DNA from 4 places in the Streptomyces aureoversilis genome. Region 3 is predicted to be linked to each of the others. Evidence: riboswitches for the same ligand, from Rfam matches in the RefSeq annotation. Region 3 holds a riboswitch; each other region holds the start of a gene.
The links. Region 3 has a riboswitch for cyclic di-AMP ahead of ACFPP6_RS23900 (C40 family peptidase). Riboswitches for the same ligand answer to the same signal wherever they lie in the genome.

Region 1 (5,405 bases), on a different contig from region 3:
CCGCCCGCCCCGCCCCTCTTCACCTGGGAATTCGCCGCCGACCCGTACCCCGCGTACGCGTGGCTGCGCGAGCACGCCCCGGTGCACCGCACCGCCCTGCCCAGCGGCGTGGAGGCGTGGCTGGTCACCCGGTACGCCGATGCCCGCCAGGCGCTCGCCGACCAGCGCCTGTCGAAGAACCCCGTGCACCACTCCGAGTCCGCCCACGGCAAGGGCAAGGTCGGCATCCCGGGCGAGCGCAGCGCCAATCTGATGACGCACCTGCTCAACATCGACCCGCCGGACCACACCCGGCTGCGCCGCCTCGTCTCGAAGGCGTTCACCCCGCGCCGGGTCGCCGAGTTCGCGCCCCGGGTGCAGGAGCTGACGGACCAGCTCATCGACGGCTTCGCCGGCCGAGGGGAGGCCGACCTCATCCACGAGTTCGCCTTCCCCCTCCCCATCTACGCCATCTGCGACATGCTCGGCGTCCCGCGCGAGGACCAGGACGACTTCCGGGACTGGGCGGGAATGATGATCCGCCACGGCGGCGGGCCGCGCGGCGGAGTGGCGCGCTCCGTGAAGAGGATGCGGGGCTATCTGACCGAACTGATCCACCGGAAGCGGGAGGCCCTGCAAGGAGAAGGGGACGAAGACCTCATTTCCGGTCTGATCAGGGCGAGTGACCACGGTGAGCACCTCACCGAGGACGAGGCCGCGGCCATGGCCTTCATCCTGCTCTTTGCGGGTTTTGAAACAACTGTGAACCTGATCGGTAACGGAACCTACGCCCTGCTGCGCAATCCGGAGCAGCGCGAGCGCCTCCAGCGCGCCCTCGCCGAGGGCGACGAGGGCCTGCTCGCGACCGGGGTCGAGGAGCTGCTGCGCTACGACGGCCCGGTGGAGCTGGCGACCTGGCGGTTCGCCACCCGGGACCTGACGATCGGCGGGCAGCGCATCGCGGAGGGCGACCCCGTCCTCGTCGTCCTGGCGGCCGCCGACCGCGACCCCGAGCGCTTCGCCGGCCCCGATGCACTGGACCTCTCCCGGCGCGACAACCAGCACCTCGGCTACGGCCACGGCATCCACTACTGCCTGGGCGCGCCCCTCGCCCGCCTGGAGGGTCAGACGGCTCTGGCGACCCTGCTGCGGCGCCTTCCCGACTTGCGGCTGGCGGCCGATCCGGAGGATCTGCGGTGGCGCGGCGGGCTCATCATGCGCGGTCTGCGCACCCTTCCCGTGGCCTTTACACCGGAGGGCATTCCGGACACAACCACCCAGGAGGAGTCGCCTGCCTGACCTCGCGTCAGTCGGCGTGATCTCGGCGTGACCTCCGCTACATCGGCTTGTGACTCCGGTGGCCCGTCGCTATCTTCAACCACCATTCGCCGCCGAACGAGAGGCAACCGCCCATGAGACCCGGAAACGGCCGACATCGCCGCCCCCGTCAGATACCCGCCATCGTGGTCGCCGCGGGGGTGACCGCCTCCGGAATCGCCCTGCCGCTGCTGGCGGCCACCGGCGCGACGGCAGCCGACGCCGGCACCTGGGACCGTGTCGCCCAGTGCGAGAGCGGAGGCCTGTGGAGCGCCAACTCCGGCAACGGGACCTACGGGGGACTGCAGCTGACCCAGGACCTCTGGGAGCGCCACGGCGGCCGGGAGTACGCCCCCCGGCCCGACCTCGCCAGCCGTGCGCAGCAGATCACCGTCGCCGAGAAGATCCTCGAGGGCAGCGGCACCAGCCCCTGGTCGAGCTGCGCGGCGAGCGCCGGCCTCACCTCGGGCGGCACCCCGGCGGAGGTCAACCCGGGCGGCACACACGCCCCCGCGAGCGACTCGACGCCTTCACGCGCCCCGGAGCGCACCACTTCGCACTCCACGCCGTCCGAGCCGTCCGAGCCCTCCGGGCACGGCAAGCCTTCTGACGCGTCCACGTCTCCCTCGCCGTCCGGAAAGCCGTCGCCGGGTTCCTCGACGAGCCCCTCGGTCGACCCCTCCACGCAGCCTTCGGGGCAGCCGTCGACCGGCCGGCCGTCGCCGGGTCAGTCCTCCGGTCAGCCGTCCGGCCGGCCCTCCGGCAGCCCGTCGACCGACGCGCCGTCACCCGACGCCTCGGGCAAGCCGTCCGACGGGCAGTCCGGTGAGCCGCAGGAAGGCCGGCACCGCAAGCCCCCGACGTCCCCCACGGACGACCCGACCCGGATCCCGGACGGTTCCGCCACGCCGTCTGCCGGCGATTCCGGTTCGCCCGCGGGGCGGACGCCCGGCGAGGACGGCGCGGGCACGGGCAAGCACCGTGCCGATCCGTCGCGTTCGGAGGACGAGGGCCGTACGTCGCGGGGCGGCGGCGACGCACGCACCGGCAGCCCCACTCCCACCGACTACACCGTGCGCCCCGGTGACAACCTGTCAGCGATCGCCGAGCAGCATGCGGTCAAGGGGGGTTGGCAGTCTCTGTACCAGCGCAATGAGAAAGCGGTCGGAACCGATCCCGACCTGATCCGTCCTGGTCAGAGGCTCGAGGTCGGTAAATAGACCGGCAGTTCGCGGCGAATGTCCGTTCCAGTCGAAAGTGAGACATGGGTCTCTTTGCCTGGTGGCGGAATGCGGTCTTCCCGAAACTGGCAAACCGTCTCTCACCTGCGGAAACGCGTTGTTCCCCTGGGTAACCAGGGGCAACTGTGGCTGGAAAGAGGGGTTTGAACCCTTGCCGTGACTGTGTTTACCGTCGTGTCCGCTCGCCACCGCGGGCACCACGGTCGCCACGCCGAATCCTGCCGGCGATCGGGGGAGTCGTCGCGCAAGCGCCGTAGGCAGGAGCGGGGGAACCAAGGTAGGCGCCGGAAACGGCTCCTCGGCGAAAGCCGCGGGTCCGGGACCGGCTAGGGGTGAAGCCGAGTGTGCTCGCACACGAAGCCGGGCGAACTCACAGCCCGAACCCGACAGCTCACCTCGTAGGCGTCGGTGAGGAAACGACTTATGTCCAAGGGCAAGCACCGTCGTCCGTCCAAGGCCGTCCGCATCTTCACGCTCGCCGGTGTCACCGGTGCAGCTGTCGCCGCCCCGCTGATGGTCGCCACCTCCGCCAACGCCGCCTCCGTTTCGACGTGGGACAAGGTCGCCCAGTGCGAGTCCGGTGGCAACTGGTCCATCAACACCGGCAACGGCTACTACGGCGGCCTGCAGTTCTCGCAGTCCTCCTGGAACGCCGCCGGCGGCCAGAAGTACGCCGACCGTGCCGACCACGCCTCCAAGAGCGCCCAGATCGCCGTGGCCGAGAAGCTGCTCGCCATGCAGGGCCCGGGCGCCTGGGGCTGTGCCGGTCCCGGCGGCCTGACGGCCGGCGGCCCGAAGGCGAACGTCGACCCGTCCGGTTCGGGCTCGGTCAGCAAGTCCACCAAGTCCTCCCGCAGCACCGGCACCGTCTCGGGCAAGTCCCACGCGGACCGCAGCGAGCGCCAGGCCACGCCGAAGAAGGCCACGCCGAAGAAGGCCGCCCCGCAGGCCGCCGAGCGCGACGAGGCCCCGGCCCCGAAGCGGACCGCCCCGGGCCACTCCACGCAGTCCTACAAGGTCGGCGACGGCGAGTACGAGGTCAAGGAGGGCGACACCCTCTCCAAGATCGCCGAGGCCCAGCACGTCAAGGGCGGCTGGCAGAAGCTGTACGACCGCAACAAGGACATCGTCCAGGACGCGGACGTGATCTACGTCGGCCAGAAGCTGCACCTCAGCTGATCCGGCAGGGCGGTCCACTCCGGTGGGCCGCCCTTCTCCGCTCCCGGCGGGACCGCCCCGCTCCGATGCGCCGCCCCGAGCGCGCACCGGAGCGGGGCTCAGCCGTTTCCGGATCCGTCGTTCATACGGTGTTCTGGGCTTTTGTACTGTTTTTTAGGCTTTTCCGGCCCGGGAAGGCGATCCAACGGCGAGGCGAGCCTCCGGGGCCCGTTAGGCTCGTGCTGCAGAACCACAGACACACACGAAGGAGACGCTCGTGCCGTCCATCGACGTCGTCGTAGCTCGCGAGATCCTCGACTCGCGAGGCAACCCCACGGTCGAGGTCGAGGTCGGCCTCGACGACGGCTCCACGGGCCGTGCCGCCGTGCCGTCCGGTGCCTCCACCGGCGCCTTCGAAGCCATCGAGCTCCGTGACGGCGACAAGAACCGTTACCTGGGCAAGGGCGTCGAGAAGGCCGTCCTCGCCGTCATCGAGCAGATCGGCCCGGAGCTCGTCGGCTACGACGCCACCGAGCAGCGCCTGATCGACCAGGCCATGTTCGACCTGGACGCCACCGACAACAAGGGCTCGCTCGGCGCCAACGCCATCCTGGGCGTCTCCCTGGCCGTCGCGCACGCCGCCTCCGAGGCCTCCGACCTGCCGCTCTTCCGCTACCTGGGCGGCCCGAACGCGCACCTGCTGCCCGTTCCGATGATGAACATCCTGAACGGCGGCTCGCACGCCGACTCCAACGTGGACATCCAGGAGTTCATGATCGCGCCGATCGGCGCGGAGTCCTTCTCCGAGGCCCTGCGCTGGGGCACCGAGGTCTACCACACCCTCAAGTCCGTCCTGAAGACCAAGGGCCTGTCCACCGGTCTGGGCGACGAGGGCGGCTTCGCCCCGAACCTCGGCTCCAACCGCGAGGCCCTCGACCTCATCCTCGAGGCCATCAAGCAGGCCGGCTACACCCCCGGCCAGGACATCGCGCTCGCGCTCGACGTGGCCGCCTCCGAGTTCTACAAGGACGGCGTCTACAAGTTCGAGGGCCAGGACCGCACGGCCGCCGAGATGACGGACTACTACGCCGAGCTCGTCGCGGCGTACCCGCTGGTCTCCATCGAGGACCCGCTGTTCGAGGACGACTGGGACGGCTGGAAGACCATCACCGAGAAGCTCGGCGACAAGGTCCAGCTCGTCGGTGACGACCTGTTCGTCACCAACCCCGAGCGCCTCGGCCGCGGCATCGAGGAGGGCGCCGCCAACGCCCTGCTGGTCAAGGTCAACCAGATCGGCTCGCTGACCGAGACCCTGGACGCCGTCGAGCTGGCCCAGCGCAACGGCTTCAAGTGCATGATGTCCCACCGCTCCGGCGAGACCGAGGACGTCACCATCGCCGACCTGGCCGTCGCCACCAACTGCGGCCAGATCAAGACCGGCGCCCCGGCCCGCTCCGAGCGCGTCGCCAAGTACAACCAGCTCCTGCGCATCGAGGAGATCCTGGACGACGCCGCGGTCTACGCCGGCCGCAGCGCCTTCCCGCGGTTTCGCTCTGCGAACCAGTAAGCACCGCAAGGGCTGACACGAGGACACCGCGGGCCGGCACCCGCAGGCCTGACACGGCCTCAGGGGAGCAGCCTCACCACGTCCCCGGCCACGGTCCCGTACCGTGGCCGGGGACGTACGTTCGTAGCGAGGCTGCGGGCGAC
Region 2 (5,405 bases), on a different contig from region 3:
CGCTCACCGGCCGTGACGTCCTCGGCCGCGGCCGCACCGGCTCCGGCAAGACCCTCGCGTTCGGCCTGGCCATGCTGGCCCGTACGGCCGGCCGCCGCGCCGAGCCCGGCCGCCCGCTCGCCCTCGTGCTCGTCCCCACCCGCGAGCTCGCGCAGCAGGTCACCGACTCGCTCGCCCCGTACGCCACCGCCGTGAACCTGCGGACGGCCACGGTCGTCGGCGGTATGTCCATCGGCCGGCAGGCCCAGACGCTCGCGCGCGGCGCCGAGGTGCTCGTCGCCACCCCCGGGCGGCTCGCGGACCTGATCCAGCGAGGCGACTGCAAGCTCGGCGACGTGCGGATCACGGTCCTGGACGAGGCCGACCAGATGGCCGACATGGGCTTCCTGCCGCAGGTCACCAAGCTGCTGGACCAGGTCGACCCCGAGGGGCAGCGGATGCTGTTCTCCGCGACCCTCGACCGCAACGTCGACCGGCTCGTCCGCCGCTTCCTCTCCGACCCGGTGACGCACTCCGTCGACGCGTCGGTGGGCGCGGTCGTCACGATGGACCACCACCTGCTGCACGTCACCGAGACGGACAAGAAGGACACGGTCACCCGGATCGCCGCCCGCGACGGCCGCGTGATCATGTTCGTGGACACCAAGCGCGGTGCCGACCGCCTGGTGAAGAAGCTGCTGTCCGAGGGCGTGCGCGCCGCCGCCCTGCACGGCGGCAAGAGCCAGCCGCAGCGCAACCGCACCCTGGACCTCTTCCGCACGCAGGAGGTCACCGCGCTGATCGCCACGAACGTGGCCGCGCGCGGCATCCACATCGACGGCCTCGACCTCGTCGTGAACGTCGACCCGCCCATGGACCACAAGGACTACCTGCACCGCGGCGGCCGTACGGCCCGCGCGGGCGAGTCCGGCACGGTCGTCACGCTCGTGCTGCCCGAGCAGCGGCGCGAGATGAGCCGCATGATGGTCACCGCCAAGATCTCCCCGAACGTCGTGACGGTCGGCCCGGAGGACGAGGAGCTCGTCCGCATCACCGGTGCCCAGCAGCCCAGCGGCGTGCCCGTGGTCATCGCGCCGCCAGTGCCGGCCCAGTCGACGCCGCGGAAGCGGTCCGGCGGGAGCGGCGCGAGCGCCGGGTCCGCCGGCGGGGCTGCGGCTGCTGCCGGGTCGCGCGGCTCCCGGGGCACCCGTGGCTCGCGCGGCGGGCGTGGCGGTCGTGGCCGGGTGCGTACGGAGATGTCTTCCGGGGCGTCGTCCTCGTCCTCGTCGTCCGCCGGGTCTTCGGCGTCCTACGGTGCCGGTGGTTCGGGCCGGGGTGCCGGCCGGGCCTCCGGTGCGGCTTCCGGTGCGGCTTCCGGCCGGGGTGCCGGCAGGAACGGCGCCGGCCGGGGCACCGGGGGCGCACGGGAGCGCCGCTCCTCGTAATCCGCTCCTCGTAACCCGCTCGCCCGGGCTGCTCGCCGGCGGCCTGTACGAGGCCCCGGCCCGGCCGGCCTGCTCGTCGGCTTGTTCGCCCGCCTGTTCGCTGGCCTGCTTGCCGGGCCGTTCTCCCAGGGCCTCCCTCCCCGGTTGGCCCAGCACCGTTCGCCTGCCGACCTCCCGCCCGGAAGGGTGGGAGGTCGTTGACGTGCAGGGCTGCCGGTCAGGAGAGAGTGCGGTGGGCAAGCGAGAGAGCCGTTCTGCCCGCCGTGCCGGCGGTGGCGCTGAAGGTGGTGCTGAAGGTGGCACGGGCAGTGGCACCTCCAGTGATGCGTCCAGTGGCGCGTTGGGCGGTGCGTCGGGCGGTGTGTCCGGTGGTGCGTCGGGCGGTGTGTCCGGTGGTGTGTCCGGCGGCGTCATCGGGCGCCGTGCCTTCCGTCGTACGGCACGCCGGGCCGTACGCCGGGCCGTCCGCAGGCTCCCGGCCGTTCTGATCGTCGGCGCCGCACTCTTCGGCCTCGGGGCGCCCGCGCACTACACGTGCGCCCCCTTCCTCTCCGCCGCGCCCCTCGTCGCGGCGCCGCTCCACACCCTCCGCGCCACGGTCACGGCCGCGCTGGCCGCCGTGGCGGTCGCGGTCGGGCTCGTGGTCTACCACCGGCCGTCCGACACCGGTGAGGCGCTGGCCGAGATCGCGGCCATCGGTGCCGTCTCCCTCGTCGCGCTCGGCATCAACCGCATCGCCCGTCGCAGCGATCAGCAGCTCGCCTCCGCCCGGGGCATCGCGGAGGCGGCCCAGCGCGCCGTCCTGCCCGTGCCCCCGTCCCGGATCGGCGGCCTCCGCGTGGCCGCGCGCTACGTCGCCGCCCAGGCCGACGCCCGGATCGGCGGCGATCTGTACGCGGTCCAGGACACCCCGTACGGCGTACGCGTCATCGTCGGCGACGTCCGCGGCAAGGGCCTGGGTGCGGTCGAGGCGGTCGCCGTGGTGATCGGCGCCTTCCGGGAGGCGGCCGAGCAGGAGCCCACGCTGGAGGGGCTCGCGGGGCGGCTGGAGCACGCGCTCCAGCGGGAGGGCGCACGGCGGGCGAACCTGCGCGCCGACGCCGTGGACCGGACCGAGGGCTTCACCACGGCCGTACTGGCGGAGCTGCCGCCGGGGGAGCCCGTCTTCCGCCTGCTGAACCGCGGCCACCCCTCCCCGCTCCTGCTGCACGCGGACGGCCGCATCGGCGTGGCCGACCCCGCCGTCCCCGCGCTGCCCCTCGGCCTGGGCGAGCTGGGGGTGTGGCCGGACCGGGCGGAGGAGCGGGAGTTCCCCGCGGGGTCGATGCTGCTGCTGATGACGGACGGGGTGACCGAGGCGAGGGACGCCGGCGGTACGTTCTACGACCCCAGGGCCGGGCTGACGGGCTGTCGGTTCAAGAACCCGGATGCGCTGCTGGACGCCCTGGTCGCGGACGTCGCGCGCCATTCGGGGGGTCAGGCCGCCGACGACATGGCGCTGTTGGCGATCCGGCGCGGCGAGCGGATCGAACAGCATTTCGTGGAAAGTATCGACAGGTTCCGTGGGCGCACATCCTGTGAAGACGTGCCCGAGGGCATCGGTGGGTTCGGGCGTTCGGCTTGGAATCCACCCGGCATGTCTATTAACGTTCGATAACGGAGCGCGGTTGTCGCAACGCCGCAAGAGGCGCTGCGCCGTGCGCCTTCGCCGAATCCCGCGGGCACAGCACCACCTGATACACCGGCAAGTTCTGGGAACCGGGGAACCACCACCCTGGGGTGAATCGGGCCGCGCAGCGGCCCGTAGGAGACCTTCCTGCTCCGAACCCGTCAGCTAACCCGGTAGGCGAGAAGGAAGGAAAGGAGTGCCTTCGTGGCATCCAACGAGCCTGCCGCGTACGAGCCTGCCGAGTACGACTCTGCCGGGTACGAGCCCGCCGCGTACGATCCGCCGCTGGTCCCGGCGTACGTACCTCCGTACGAGCCGGAGCCCGAGCCCCGGCCGGAGCTGAGGCACGAGGCGGAGACCGCGTACGACCCCGAGTCGCCGTACACCCCCGCTTCCTACCGTCCCTCCGTCTACAACGCCTTCGGCACGGGCCGCGGCCGCCACCGCGTGGTGAAGCAGCGCGGCGGCACGATGGCCCGCAGCGGCGCGGTCCTCGGTGTCGGCGTCATCGCGGCGGTCGGCGCGGGCGGCATGGCGCACGCCCAGGAGCGCCCGGCGACGTCCATATCCATGCCCGACCTGGCCCAGCTGCCGGGAGTGGGCTCGTTCTTCGCGGGGAGCGCGGCGGGCTCGGTCGATTCCGCCGCCGCCGAATTCGCCGGCGAGGAAAGCGCATCGGCCGCCGTGGAGATGGCCGAGAGCGCGGCGGCTGCGGGTGAGGTGCTCCGGGCGAGAATCCTGGAGCAGGCCGACCACCAGCAGGGCGTGGCCGTGGCCGAGGCGCAGGCGGCCCAGGTGAAGCAGGCCGCGAAGACGCAGAAGAAGGCGGCGGAGCGGAAGGCGGCGGAGGCGGAGGCGGAGGCGGAGCAGGAACGGGAGCTGGGGCGGGAGCAGGGGCGGCCGGCGGCACCGGAGCAGCAGCAGACGTCGCAGCAGCAGACGTCGAAGCAGCAGACGTCGAAGCAGCAGGCGCCGAGGCAGCAGACGTCGAAGCAGCAGGCACCGAAGCACCACACGGCGCAGCAGCAGGCACCGAAGAAGCAGCGATCCGCCCGCCAGGCTCCGGCCGCCCAGGCTCCCGCCCCGGCGGCTCGCCACTCCACCTCCGGCGGGTTCAAGCTCCCCCTCGCCTCGTACACCCTGACGGCCGGCTTCGGTCAGGCGGGGAACATGTGGTCCGCGAACCACACGGGGGAGGACTTCGCAGCCCCGACCGGCACGCCGGTGAGGGCGGTCGGCGGCGGCAAGATCGTTCAGGCCGGCTGGGCGGGGGCGTACGGCTACCGCATCGTCCTGAGGCTCGACGACGGTACGGAGCTGTGGTTCTGCCACCTGTCGTCGATGGTCGTCACGTCGGGGAAGGTCGCGCCGGGCCAGGTCATAGGCCGTGTCGGTGCGACGGGCAACGTCACGGGCCCGCACCTGCACCTGGAGGTGCGGCCGGGCGGGGGCGCGCCGATCGACCCGCTGGGGTGGCTGAGGAGCAGGGGCCTGCAGCCGTAGCGGAATACCGGCTGCCGCAAGGACGCTGCAGGAGTACATGGCTGACATTCACAAGAAGATCGGCAATCTCTCCGTCCACCCGTTGGCTCTCGGCGGCAATGTCTTCGGGTGGACAGCGGACGAGGCGGAATCCTTCGCCGTCCTCGACGCGTACGCGGCGGCGGGCGGCAATTTCATCGACACCGCCGACGTCTACTCGGCCTGGGTCCCGGGCAACGAGGGCGGCGAGTCGGAGACCGTCATCGGCAATTGGTTCGCCTCGCGCGGCAACCGTGCCGACATCGTCCTCGCGACGAAGGTCGGCGCGGGCGTCCCGGAGCCGCGGGGCCTGCGCGCATCGGTGATCAAGGCGGGTGTGGAGGAGTCCCTCCGCCGGCTCCGCACCGACTACATCGACCTCTACTACACGCATTACGACGACCCGTCGGTGCCGGTGGAGGAGTTCATCACCGCGCTCGACGCGCTGGTGAAGGAGGGCAAGGTCCGCGAGATCGCGGCCTCGAACATCACGCCGGAGCGCCTGCAGGAGTCGCTGGAGTTCTCGGAGACGGCCGGCCTGGCGAAGTACGTGGCGATCCAGCCCCACTACAACCTGGTCTCGCGCGACACCTACGAGGGCGACCTGGCGGCGGTGGCGGAGAAGCACGGCCTGGCGGCCGTCCCGTACTTCGCCCTGGCCAAGGGTTTCCTCACGGGCAAGTACCGCCCGGGCACGACGGTGGACAGCGCCCGAGCGGAGGGCGCCGCGGAGTACCTGCAAACGGAGCGCGGCCGCCGCGTCCTGACGGCCCTGGACGAGGTGGCAGCGG
Region 3 (5,405 bases):
CGCTGTCGAAGGCGCTGGGCAGCCAGGGCGGTGCGGTGCTCGGCCCGGAGCGGGTGATCAGGCACCTGGTGAGCAACGCCCGCACGTTCATCTTCGACACCGGCCTCGCACCGGCGGCGGCCGGCGCTGCGCTGGCGGCCCTGACGGTGCTGCGCCGCGAGCCGCAGCGGGCGCGGCGGGTCCGGGAGATCGCCGCCGAGCTGCACCGCAGGGTGGTGGCGGCGGGCTTCGCGGCGGTACGGCCCGACGCGGCGGTGGTCTCCGTACGGGCCCCCTCACCGGAGGCGGCGGTGCGGTGGGCGGCGGACTGCCGGGAGGCGGGGATCGCGGTCGGGTGCTTCCGGCCGCCGTCCGTGCCGGACGGCGTCTCGCGGCTGCGGCTGACCGCCCGGGCCGATCTGTCGGACCGGCAGGTGACGGCCGCGGCCGACGCGATCGTACGGACCGCGCCGGCCGCCTGAGAGAAGGAGTCCTACCGGGTCAGAGCGGGTCGGGCCCGCCGTCGCGCAGCCCCTCGACGAAGCAGGTCCACGCGGCGGAGCGGAAGAGGAGCGCGGGGCCGCCCGCCCGCTTGGAGTCGCGCACGGCGAGGAGGCGGCCGGGGAGCGGTCCGGCCGTCTCGACGCAGTTGTTGTATCCGGTGCTGTAACTGCTGCGCCGCCATGGAGCCTCACGGAGCAGGGAAAGCGCTGCAGGGGTGGAACGGTGGGGTACGTACCGAGGCATTGCGGACATGGTGCCTCCTTACGCGCCGTCGTTGATCCCGGCGATGAATTCCAGCGATTTCTCGTGCGAGAGGGCGTGTGCGCGCAGCGTCGTGAAGGCCGCGCCGTACGCCCGGAGGTCTTCTTTCCGCTCCAGGTAGAGGCTACTCGTCAAGTGGTCGAGAACAACCACGTCCAGATCAGCAATGCGCGGAAATGAGAAAATAACAAAAGGCCCGGTGATGCCGATATGGCCGCCACTGGAGAAGGGCAGGACGTGCAGCCGCACGTGTCCCAGCGATCCCGTCTCCACCAGGTGCCGCAACTGCCCGGCCATGACCTCCGGTCCGCCGACCTCATGGCGCAGTACCGCCTCGTCCAGCACGGCGCACACCTCCAGCGGCTGCTCGCCCCGGAGCACCGCCTGGCGCGCCAGGCGCACCCGCACCAGCTCCTCGACCTGCTCCGGCGCGGGGTCGCCGAGGGCCGCGCGGGTCACGGCGCGGGCGTAGTCCGGCGTCTGCAGCAGGCCGGGGACCACGGTGGTCTCCAGGGTGCTTAACCGCGAGGCCTCCGACTCCAGGCTGATGAAGTCGAGATAGGCGGGCGGCAGCCGGTCGCGGTAGGCGTACCACCAGCCGCGCCGGGCACCCGCGCCCTCGCCCGGTTCGGGGGACCCCGCGCCGCACAGCGCCCCCAGCAGCGCGCGCAGCTCGGCGTCGGTGACCCCGTAGGCGTCCAGCAGCCGGGCCACGTCCGCCGGTTTCACGCCACTGCTGCCCGTCTCGATCCGGCTGACCTTCGACTGGTGCCAGCCCACCGCGCGCGCGGCCTCCAGGCTCGTCAGCCCGGCCAGTTCGCGCTGGCGGCGCAGCTCCGCCCCCAGCTTGCGGCGGCGTACCGCCGGTCCGTACCGCATTGGCCCTCCCCTGGGTCACTGTCGTTGTCATACGTCAGTGTCAATAGCCCAGTGTGCCGCGTGAATCCGGTCGCTCGTCGTAGAGTTCACTGCTTCGGGCGACAGATATATGCATATCTTGGGGGATCGCTCCCATCACAGGCGTTATCAGTGGCAGTCTGTCGCGCAGAGCCGTCCGAGGCCGCTCATGCCCCCCACGACTTACGGCACGCTTCCCGGTTTTCCGCGGCAGTGCACCGGAAGTCCGGTCTCGGCGGGACCTCGGCTGAAAGGGCCACCGCCATGGCAGACCACCAAGAAGCCACCGTCACGCTGCCGAGCGCCCCCGCCTCGGTCTCCACGGCGCGCCGCTACGTCGCGGAGGTGCTGGCGGACTGGGGGCTTCCGGGCGGGACGGACACTTCCGAGACCGTGCGCCTGATCGTCTCCGAGCTCGCGACCAACGCCGTGCAGCACACCCGGGGCCAGTCGCCCACCTTCACCGTGGACGTCCGCCTCGACCGCGATCAGCAGCTGCGCATCGGCGTCACGGACAGCCACCCGCGCTTCCCCCGGCGGCTGCCCGCCGCGGTCCAGCAGGACAACGGCCGCGGCATGGTGATCATCCGCTGTCTCACCGCGGAGCACGGGGGGCGGCTGTTCTGCACGCCGACCTCCGACGGCGGCAAGACGGTGTGGATCTCCCTCCCCTGGACCGCGCCGGTCAGCGCAGAGCGCTGAACTCCCCTCCGGCCGGCCAGGCCCCCCGCACCCGGGTGCGGGGGGCCTCGGGCCTCTTCGGGCCCTCGTGCGGGGAGTTGCGAGTCGTGCGGGGATCACGTCACCGGGCAGCCTTCCGGGGTCTCCGGGCGGGCCGGTGACGCCGGGTCAGCCGACCCGGCCGTAGAGGACGCTGCTGGTCCAGATCCGCTCCAGGCGGACGACCGCGCCCGTCTTGGGTGCGTGCCAGATGCGGCCGTCCCCGTTGTATATCCCCACGTGGTAGATCCCGCGCCCGGAGACGAAGAAGACGAGGTCGCCGCGTTCGCGTGCGGAGCGGGGGATGTGGCGGGTGCTGTTGTACTGCTGGGCGGCGGTGCGGGGCAGGGACTTCCCGGCCCCCTTGAAGGAGTAGAGCGTCAGGCCCGAGCAGTCGAACCGGTGGGGTCCGGTCGCCCCCCACTGATAGGGGGAGCCCTGCTTCGAGGCCGCGATCCGCAGTGCCTGGGTGGAGACGGTAGACGCCTCCGCCTCTGCCGCGCCGCCCGGAGCCAGCACGGTGGCTCCGACGGCGGCGAGAGTGAGGGCCGATGCTGCACCGGCCCTGGACAGCTTTGACGGACGTTTGTGCGCGCCCATGCGCTAACCCTTCGTCAGCCGCCTGTGAAGGATGACCTGTCGGGTTCGGGCAGGCGAAGGTTGCCCGGCCGCTGTCAACGGCTTCACCCCAAGGGCCGACCGCACTACTCTTGGTCGTCCCACCACTCTTGGGTCCTCCATCCCTGCCGTTGCACTCAAGTCGACCCGGCATCCCGGCGGCGGCAGGGTTCGGCGTCCGCCGGGACCGCCCCGCCTGGGTGGCGGGGTCTTGTCGTCGGAGGGATCTTGGCGCAGCCGCCGTGCCGATTCCGAGCGGAACCAGGGGTATGTGAGCCTGATCACTTCTGGGCAATTCCGGTGGACGCGGGGCGATTTGGTGGTGTGCGCCCAAGCCGGCTGAGCCGCTGGCCTGCGGCGGTTCGTACCGGCCCGGGGGCAATCCGGCCGCCCGCGCCAAATCGATCACCGCGCCCCGTCTACGCCGTGATCCTTCATGGAGGGGACCGGGGTTTATTCGCGTGCGGACCCCCGGCCCTCCGGCGCACATGGCGCGGAGATCCCTTCGCCCCCGGCGCTCTGCGCCGGGGACCCGTACCGTCCGCGTCGGCATGACCCGCTCGCACCTTCCGTTCACCCGTTTCGGATGGGCGTGCGATCCGCGGCGCCGTCGCACCACCGCGACGACCATGGTCTGCGCCGCCCGTAGCCGGCGGTACGTGTCGTGCGGACGGGCGGCCATGATCCGGCCCAGAAGATCCAGTAGGTGCAGACGACAGACGGCACCCGGGTCCGTGGCCATGGCAATGCAAAGAGCCAGTTAACGCGTTGGAAAAGGTTCCGCCCTAATCTGCAATCACTGGCCACCGGCCGAAGAACCCCAGGTCAACCCCGTGTTGAACTCGGGTGGCGTCCCGGTGCGTCCATCCGGGACCCCTGGGACGACAGTGAGGTGGGACGCATGCAACTCTCCCCGCGCGAGCAGGAACGACTGCTCCTGCACGTGGCCGCCGACGTGGCCGCCAAGCGCAAGGCCCGCGGCCTGCTCCTCAACCACCCCGAGGCGGTGGCCCTGATCACCGTCCACGTCCTCGAAGGCGCCCGGGACGGCCGCACCGTCGCCGAGCTGATGTCCTCCGGGCGCGGGGTGCTCACCCGCGACGACGTCATGGAGGGCATCCCCGAGATGCTCCACGACGTCCAGGTCGAGGCCACCTTCCCCGACGGCACCAAGCTCGTCACCGTTCACGAACCGATCTGCTGACGGGGAGGACCCGCGATGATCCCCGGAGAAATCCTGTACGCCGCCGAGCCCGTGGCCCTCAACCAGGGGCTGCACCGCACCCGGCTCACCGTGCTCAACGCCGCGGACCGCCCGGTGCAGGTCGGCTCGCACTACCACTTCGCCGAGGCCAACCCCGGCCTCGACTTCGACCGTGCGGCGGCCCGTGGCAAGCGCCTCGACATCGCCGCCGGCACCGCCGTCCGCTTCGAGCCGGGCATCCCCCTCCGGGTCGACCTCGTCCCCATCGGCGGCAAGCGCATCGTCGAGGGCCTGCGCGGAGAGTGCGGGGGACCGCTCGATGACTGAACTCAGCCGCGTCGCCTACGCCGGCCTCTACGGGCCGACCGCGGGCGACCGCGTCCGCCTCGCCGACACCGACCTCGTCGTCGAGATCGAGGAGGACCGCAGCGGCGGGCCCGGGCACGCCGGCGACGAGGCGGTCTTCGGCGGCGGCAAGGTCATCCGCGAGTCGATGGGCCAGTCCCGCGCGACCCGGGCGGACGGGGCCCCCGACACCGTCATCACCGGGGCCCTCGTCCTCGACCACTGGGGCGTCGTCAAGGCCGACATCGGCATCCGTGACGGCCGGATCACCGGCGTCGGCAAGGCCGGCAACCCCGACACCATGGACGGCGTCCACCCCGACCTCGTCATCGGCCCCGAGACCGAGGTCATCGCCGGCAACGGCAAGATCCTCACCGCCGGGGCCGTCGACGCCCACGTCCACTTCATCTGCCCGCAGGCGGCGGACGAGGCCCTCGCCTCCGGCGTCACCACCCTGCTCGGCGGCGGCACCGGGCCGGCCGAGGGCAGCAAGGCCACCACCATCACCCCCGGAGCCTGGCACCTCGCCCGGATGTTCGAGGCCATGGAGGGGTACCCCGTCAACGTCGGCCTGCTGGGCAAGGGCAACACCGTCTCGTACGACTCGATGCGCGCCCAGCTGCGGGCCGGCGCCGTCGGCTTCAAGATCCACGAGGACTGGGGGGCGACCCCCGCCGTCATCGACGCCTGCCTGGCCGTGTGCGAGGAGAGCGGCGCCCAGCTCGCCATCCACACCGACACCCTCAACGAGGCCGGCTTCGTCGGCGACACCCTCGCCGCCATCGCCGGCCGGTCCATCCACGCCTACCACACCGAAGGCGCAGGCGGCGGGCACGCCCCCGACATCATCACCGTCGTCTCCGAGGCCAACGTCCTG
Region 4 (5,405 bases), on a different contig from region 3:
CCGACGCGGTCGACGTAGTCGTGATGGGTGAAGCGGTGGACGTCCCGGTCGGAGAGGCGGGGGTAGGGGGCGAAGAAGCGGTAGTACTTCGACTCGTCCGAGACCTGCTCGTAGAAGCTCACCAGACGCTGGGCGTCGTCGGGGGTGATGGGGCGCAGGTGCGCGGTGCCGCCGTCGCGCAGCACGACGTCGGCTTCCCAGTGGGTGGGGTACGCGTACTCGGGCCCGGACTGCGCCGGCGTCGTCTGCATGGGGCCAGCGTAAGGCCGGGCACGGACATCGGAAGCGCTGCGCCGGAGCACTCCGGGCACCGTGAGACACTGGTCTAGACAACCCCTACGACTTGAAGGGCAACACCATGGCTGAGCGCCGCGTCAACGTCGGCTGGGCCGAGGGCCTGCACGCCCGTCCCGCGTCGATCTTCGTCCGTGCGGCGACCGCCGCCGGCGTCCCCGTGACGATCGCCAAGGCCGACGGCAACCCGGTCAACGCCGGCTCCATGCTGGCCGTGCTGGGCCTGGGCGCCCAGGGTGGCGAGGAGATCGTCCTCTCCAGCGACGCCGAGGGCGCCGAGGCCGCCCTGGACCGTCTGGCGAAGCTGGTCGCCGAGGGTCTCGAGGAGCTCCCGGAGACCGTCTGATTCGACGGAATCGCGCGCGGCGGGGCCGCGGCGGCCGATTGAGGGCCGCCGTGGCCCCGCTGTCGTTTTCCCGGCCGCACCCCGCGCACCCCATTCACACCCCGCGTGCGCCCGCGCGAAATCCATGGCATTCCAGCGGTAACAGCCGGGCATTCCTTTGGCGGAAGTTCGGCCGGAGATGGTTCCTGCGGTAACACCGGACGTAAATAGGTACGCTCCCGGGAACCCGGATCGGGAACCGGGGTCAGGAACCGGAGATCACCGTTCGCACGGCCGGGCCCGCATTCCGCACGCGGGCCGCCGGGACGGTGCGGCGCAGCCGGAATTCGCCGGGCGCCCGGTCCGCACGGGCCGCCGCGATGGCCCGGGCGCGCTCCGCGTCGCCGCGGGCGACGGCGTCCACGAGGGCGCCGAGCACCTCCCAGGTGTCGACGGGGCGCGCGGGCGGCTCCGCCGCGTACACCCAGGCGATCTTGAGCCGGAGCTGGGTGAGCAGGCCCGCGAGGCTCGGGCTGCCGGACGCCTGGGCGAGGGTCTCGTCGAACCAGTCCCCGAGCGGCCGCAGCTCGCCCGTACGCCCGCCCCGGGCGCGCTCCTGGCCGAGCCGGACCAGACCGCGCAGCACCTTCAGGTGCGCCTCCGTACGGCGCTGTGCGGCGCGCGCGGCGCCCAGCGGCTCCAGCAGGGCGCGGACCTCCAGCAGATCGGCGGCCTCCTGCTCGGTCGGCTCCGCGACGCAGGCGCCCGCGTGCCGCCGGGTGGTCACGAACCCCTCCGAGGCGAGGGTGCGCAGCGCCTCGCGCACGGGCACGCGCGAAACGCCGTAGCGGCGCGCGAGGACTTCTTCGGTGAGCCTGCTGCCGGGCGGAAACGTGCCGGAAACAATGTCGTCACGGATCGCCGTGCACACGGCGTGCGCGGAAATGCGACGGCCGCTCTGATTCGCTGTGCCATCACCGTTCACGTACGGCCCCGCATGGGTGAACCTCCGCATAACCCCCGCGAAACGCGGCCGATTGACGCCTGTTCAGCGACTCTATTGCAGCCGCCCGCGATTTCCGACGGCGCACGTGAAGTCATCGATATGTTTTGGCCAACACGAGGATACGACGAAGGCCCCGGCCGGTGGGCCGGGGCCTTCGTCAGGCGAATGTGCCGCGCGGGGGCGCGGGCGGGTGCGTCAGAGGTTGACGCCGTGCTCGCTGAGGTAGGCGACCGGGTCGATGTCGGTGCCGTACGTGGCGCCGGTGCGGGCCTCGAAGTGCAGGTGCGGGCCGGTGACGTTGCCCGTGGCGCCGGAGAGGCCGATCTGCTGGCCGGCGGTGACCGACTGGCCGACGCTGACGTCGATGGACGAGAGGTGGCCGTACTGCGTGTAGGTGCCGTCGTTGTGCTTGATGACGACGTTGTTGCCGTAGGCGCCGCCCCAGCCGGCCTCGACGATGGTGCCCGCGCCCACGGCCTGGATCGAGGTGCCGGTCGCGGCGTGCATGTCGATGCCGGTGTGGCTGCCGGAGGACCACAGGCCGCTGGAGGCCTTGTAGGACGTGGAGACGTACGAGCCGGCGATCGGCGAGACGAAGGTGTTGAGGCGCTTGCGCTCCTGCTCGCGGGCGGCGCGCTCCTGCTCCTTGCGCTCGGCCTCGGCCTTGCGCTTGGCCTCGTCCGCGGCCTTCTTGACGTCGGCGGCCTCCTGCTTGGCGGCGGCCTCGGCCTCGTGGACGGCGGTGTTCTCGGCCGCGGCGCTGGTCTGGACCTGGGCCTGCTCGCCGATGCGGCCGGCCGTGTCCTCGCCGATGACGACGGCCTGGGTCAGGCCGGTGTCCTCGGTGGGGCGGTGGGTCTCGTCGGGAGAGGCGGCCATCGCCGGGGCGGCGAGGCCCGCGACGACACCGGTGGCGGCGAGGGTGGCTATGCCCGCCGCGTTCGCGCTGACGCGAACGGCGCGGCTCGGCTTGCGGTGCTTCCCGGTGGCACGAGTGAACGCCATTGGTGAGGCTGGTCCTTTCCTTCCCTCTCGCCTACCGGGTTAGCTGACGGGTTCGGAGCAGGAAGGTCTCCTACGGATCCCTCCGGAAAGGGGCCCGATTCACCCCAGGGACACTTGGGTCCCCGGCTCCCCTGGCTCGCGCCGTACGGGGACTCGGCGATGTCTGCCCGGGCCGCGGATGCGACGCACATCTGACGGACAGACGCTTTGACGCTAGACGCCGCCACTTTCGATCGGCAAACAGAAGCCCCATTTTGTGGCCCACGCCACAACGCAGACGTGCAACCACTCCGCTAAATCGGACATTTGGCAGGCACACGCGCCTCAGGGGCGCGCGTGCCTGCCGGTTGACGGGCCGGCCGGCGCGGCCGGCCCGCCGCGGGCTTCAGCCCGTGATCACGGTCACTTCCCCGATGCCGAGGGCCCGGACGGGCTCCTCGATCTGCGCGGCGTCACCGACGAGCACCGTCACCAGGCGGTCGACCGGGAAGGCGCTCACCACGGCGGCGGTGGCCTCCACCGTGCCCGTCGCGGCGAGGCGCTCGTACAGGCGCGCCTGGAAGTCGTCCGGCAGGTGCTGCTCGACCTGGTCGGCGAGGGTGCCCGCGACGGCCGCCGCCGTCTCGTACTTCAGCGGGGCGACGCCGACGAGGTTCTGCACGGCGGAGTCGCGCTCCTCGTCCGTCAGGCCCCCTGCGGCGAGGGTGCGCAGGACGGTCCACAGGTCCTCCAGCGCGGGGCCGGTGGAGGCGGTGTCCACCGAGCCGCTGATGGCGAGCATGGCCGCGCCGGTGCCCTCCGGCGTGGACAGCAGCACCTGGCCGAAGGCCCGCACGCCGTAGGTGTAGCCCTTCTCCTCGCGCAGGACGCGGTCCAGACGGGAGGTGAGGGTGCCGCCCAGGCAGTACGTGCCGACGCTCTGGGCGGGCCAGACCTGGCCGTGCCGGTCGGCGCCGATGCGGCCGATGAGGAGCTGCGTCTGGACCGCGCCGGGGCGGTCCACGATGACGACGCGGCCGGTGTCGTCCGCGGTGACCGGCTTGAGCGGGTACGGCTCGGCGGGGGAACCCGTCCAGGCGCCGAGGGAGTCGGCGAGGGCCTCGTCGAGGTCGACTCCGGTGAAGTCGCCGACGACCACGGCGGTCGTGGTGGCGGGGCGCACGTGGGCCTCGTAGAAGGCCCGCACGGAGGCGGCGTCGATGCGGGCGACGGTCTCCTCGCTGCCCTGGCGCGGGCGGGACATCCGCGAGCCGGCCGGGAAGAGCTCCTTGGAGAGCGCCATGGCGGCCCGGCGGGCGGGGTTGGCCAGCTCGTGCGGGATCTCGTCCAGGCGGTTGCCCACCAGCCGCTCGACCTCGTGGTCGGGGAAGGCGGGGGCGCGCAGCGCGTCGGCCACGAGACCGAGGGCCTTGCCTAGCCGGGAGGCGGGGACCTCCAGGGACAGGCGCACGCCCGGGTGGTCGGCGTGGGCGTCGAGGGTGGCGCCGCAGCGCTCCAGCTCGGCGGTGAACTCCTCGGCGGTGTGCTTGTCGGTGCCTTCGGACAGGGCGCGCGCCATGATGGTGGCGACGCCGTCGAGGCCCTCCGGCTCCGCGGCGAGGGGGGCCACCACGTTGATGTCGACGGCGATGACCTGCTGGCCCGGGCGGTGGCAGCGCAGCACCGTCAGGCCGTTGGGGAGCGTGCCGCGCTCGGGGGCGGGGAAGGCCCAGGGGGCCGCGGTCCCGGCTTGCGGCTGCGGGTGGAAGGCCATAGAAGAATGCGGAGGCTGGGTGGGCTGGGCGGGGGCCAGGGCGTCGCTCACTTGGCCGTCTCCTCTTCTGCTTCGGCGTTCTCGTCGGCGGCGGGGGCGGCCGGCTCGGTGGGCTCGTACACCAGCACGGCGCGGTTGTCGGGGCGCAGGCGGGCCCGGGCGACCTGCCGCACCTCCTCCGGCGTGATGTCCAGGACGCGCTGCACGGCGGTCAGGGCGAGCTGGGGGTCGCCGAACAGCACCGCGAAGCGGCACAGTTCGTCGGCGCGGCCGCTGACGGTGGAGAGCCGGTCCAGCCACTCGCGCTCCAGCTGGGCCTGGGCGCGCTCCATCTCCGCGGGGGTCGGGCCCTCGGCGGCGAAGCGGGCGAGCTCCTCGTCGACGGCGGCCTCGATGCCGGCCACCTCGGCGCCGCCGGACGCCTTGACGTCCAGCCAGCCCAGCGAGGGGGCGCCGGCGAGCCGCAGCAGGCCGAAGCCGGCGGCGACGGCGGAGCGGTCGTGGCGGACCAGGCGGTTGTGCAGGCGGGAGGACTCGCCGCCGCCGAGGACGGTGACGGCCAGGTCGGCGGCGTCGGCCTCGCGGGAGCCGTCCTGCGGGAGGCGGTAGGCGGCCATCATGGCGCGGGCCGGGACCTCCTCGCGGACGACCTGGCGCAGCTCCTCGCCGATGACGTCGGGCAGGCTGCCGTCGCGCGGGGGCTGCTTGCCGTCGTGCGCGGGAATCGAACCGAAGTACTTCTCGATCCAGGCGAGGGTCTGCTCGGGGTCGATGTCGCCGACGACCGACAGGACCGCGTTGCCCGGGGCGTAGTACGTGCGGAAGAAGGCGCGGGCGTCCTCCAGGGAGGCCGCGTCCAGGTCGGCCATGGAGCCGATCGGGGTGTGGTGGTACGGGTGGCCGTCCGGGAAGACCATGGCGGTCAGCCGCTCGAAGGCGGTCCCGTAGGGGACGTTGTCGTAGCGCTGGCGGCGCTCGTTCTTGACGACGTCGCGCTGGTTCTCCATCGACTCGTCGTCGAG

Region 1: it holds a riboswitch for cyclic di-AMP, as region 3 does, so the genes downstream of both, ACFPP6_RS26025 (transglycosylase family protein) here and ACFPP6_RS23900 (C40 family peptidase) in region 3, are expected to answer to the same signal.
Region 2: it holds a riboswitch for cyclic di-AMP, as region 3 does, so the genes downstream of both, ACFPP6_RS23390 (M23 family metallopeptidase) here and ACFPP6_RS23900 (C40 family peptidase) in region 3, are expected to answer to the same signal.
Region 4: it holds a riboswitch for cyclic di-AMP, as region 3 does, so the genes downstream of both, ACFPP6_RS14950 (M23 family metallopeptidase) here and ACFPP6_RS23900 (C40 family peptidase) in region 3, are expected to answer to the same signal.

What each region holds. Positions count from the first base shown of each region.
Region 1 covers NZ_JBHSKJ010000016.1:96,566-101,970, reverse strand. The annotation lists gene ACFPP6_RS26035 (cytochrome P450 family protein) at 1-1,278, shown strand, start outside; gene ACFPP6_RS26030 (transglycosylase family protein) at 1,392-2,516, shown strand; cyclic di-AMP (ydaO/yuaA leader) riboswitch at 2,777-2,957, shown strand; gene ACFPP6_RS26025 (transglycosylase family protein) at 2,961-3,716, shown strand; gene eno (phosphopyruvate hydratase) at 3,973-5,262, shown strand.
Region 2 covers NZ_JBHSKJ010000013.1:214,921-220,325, forward strand. The annotation lists gene ACFPP6_RS23380 (DEAD/DEAH box helicase) at 1-1,424, shown strand, start outside; gene ACFPP6_RS23385 (PP2C family protein-serine/threonine phosphatase) at 1,822-3,081, shown strand; cyclic di-AMP (ydaO/yuaA leader) riboswitch at 3,157-3,288, shown strand; gene ACFPP6_RS23390 (M23 family metallopeptidase) at 3,298-4,596, shown strand; gene ACFPP6_RS23395 (aldo/keto reductase) at 4,634-5,405, shown strand, end outside.
Region 3 covers NZ_JBHSKJ010000014.1:95,409-100,813, forward strand. The annotation lists gene ACFPP6_RS23880 (8-amino-7-oxononanoate synthase) at 1-461, shown strand, start outside; gene ACFPP6_RS23885 (DUF397 domain-containing protein) at 481-735, opposite strand; gene ACFPP6_RS23890 (helix-turn-helix domain-containing protein) at 745-1,623, opposite strand; gene ACFPP6_RS23895 (ATP-binding protein) at 1,906-2,343, shown strand; gene ACFPP6_RS23900 (C40 family peptidase) at 2,491-2,961, opposite strand; cyclic di-AMP (ydaO/yuaA leader) riboswitch at 2,966-3,150, opposite strand; gene ACFPP6_RS23905 (urease subunit gamma) at 3,881-4,183, shown strand; gene ACFPP6_RS23910 (urease subunit beta) at 4,199-4,510, shown strand; gene ACFPP6_RS23915 (urease subunit alpha) at 4,503-5,405, shown strand, end outside.
Region 4 covers NZ_JBHSKJ010000007.1:263,537-268,941, forward strand. The annotation lists gene ACFPP6_RS14935 (bifunctional acetate--CoA ligase family protein/GNAT family N-acetyltransferase) at 1-251, opposite strand, end outside; gene ACFPP6_RS14940 (HPr family phosphocarrier protein) at 359-640, shown strand; gene ACFPP6_RS14945 (GntR family transcriptional regulator) at 885-1,550, opposite strand; gene ACFPP6_RS14950 (M23 family metallopeptidase) at 1,821-2,630, opposite strand; cyclic di-AMP (ydaO/yuaA leader) riboswitch at 2,644-2,799, opposite strand; gene ACFPP6_RS14955 (M16 family metallopeptidase) at 3,016-4,383, opposite strand; gene ACFPP6_RS14960 (M16 family metallopeptidase) at 4,431-5,405, opposite strand, start outside.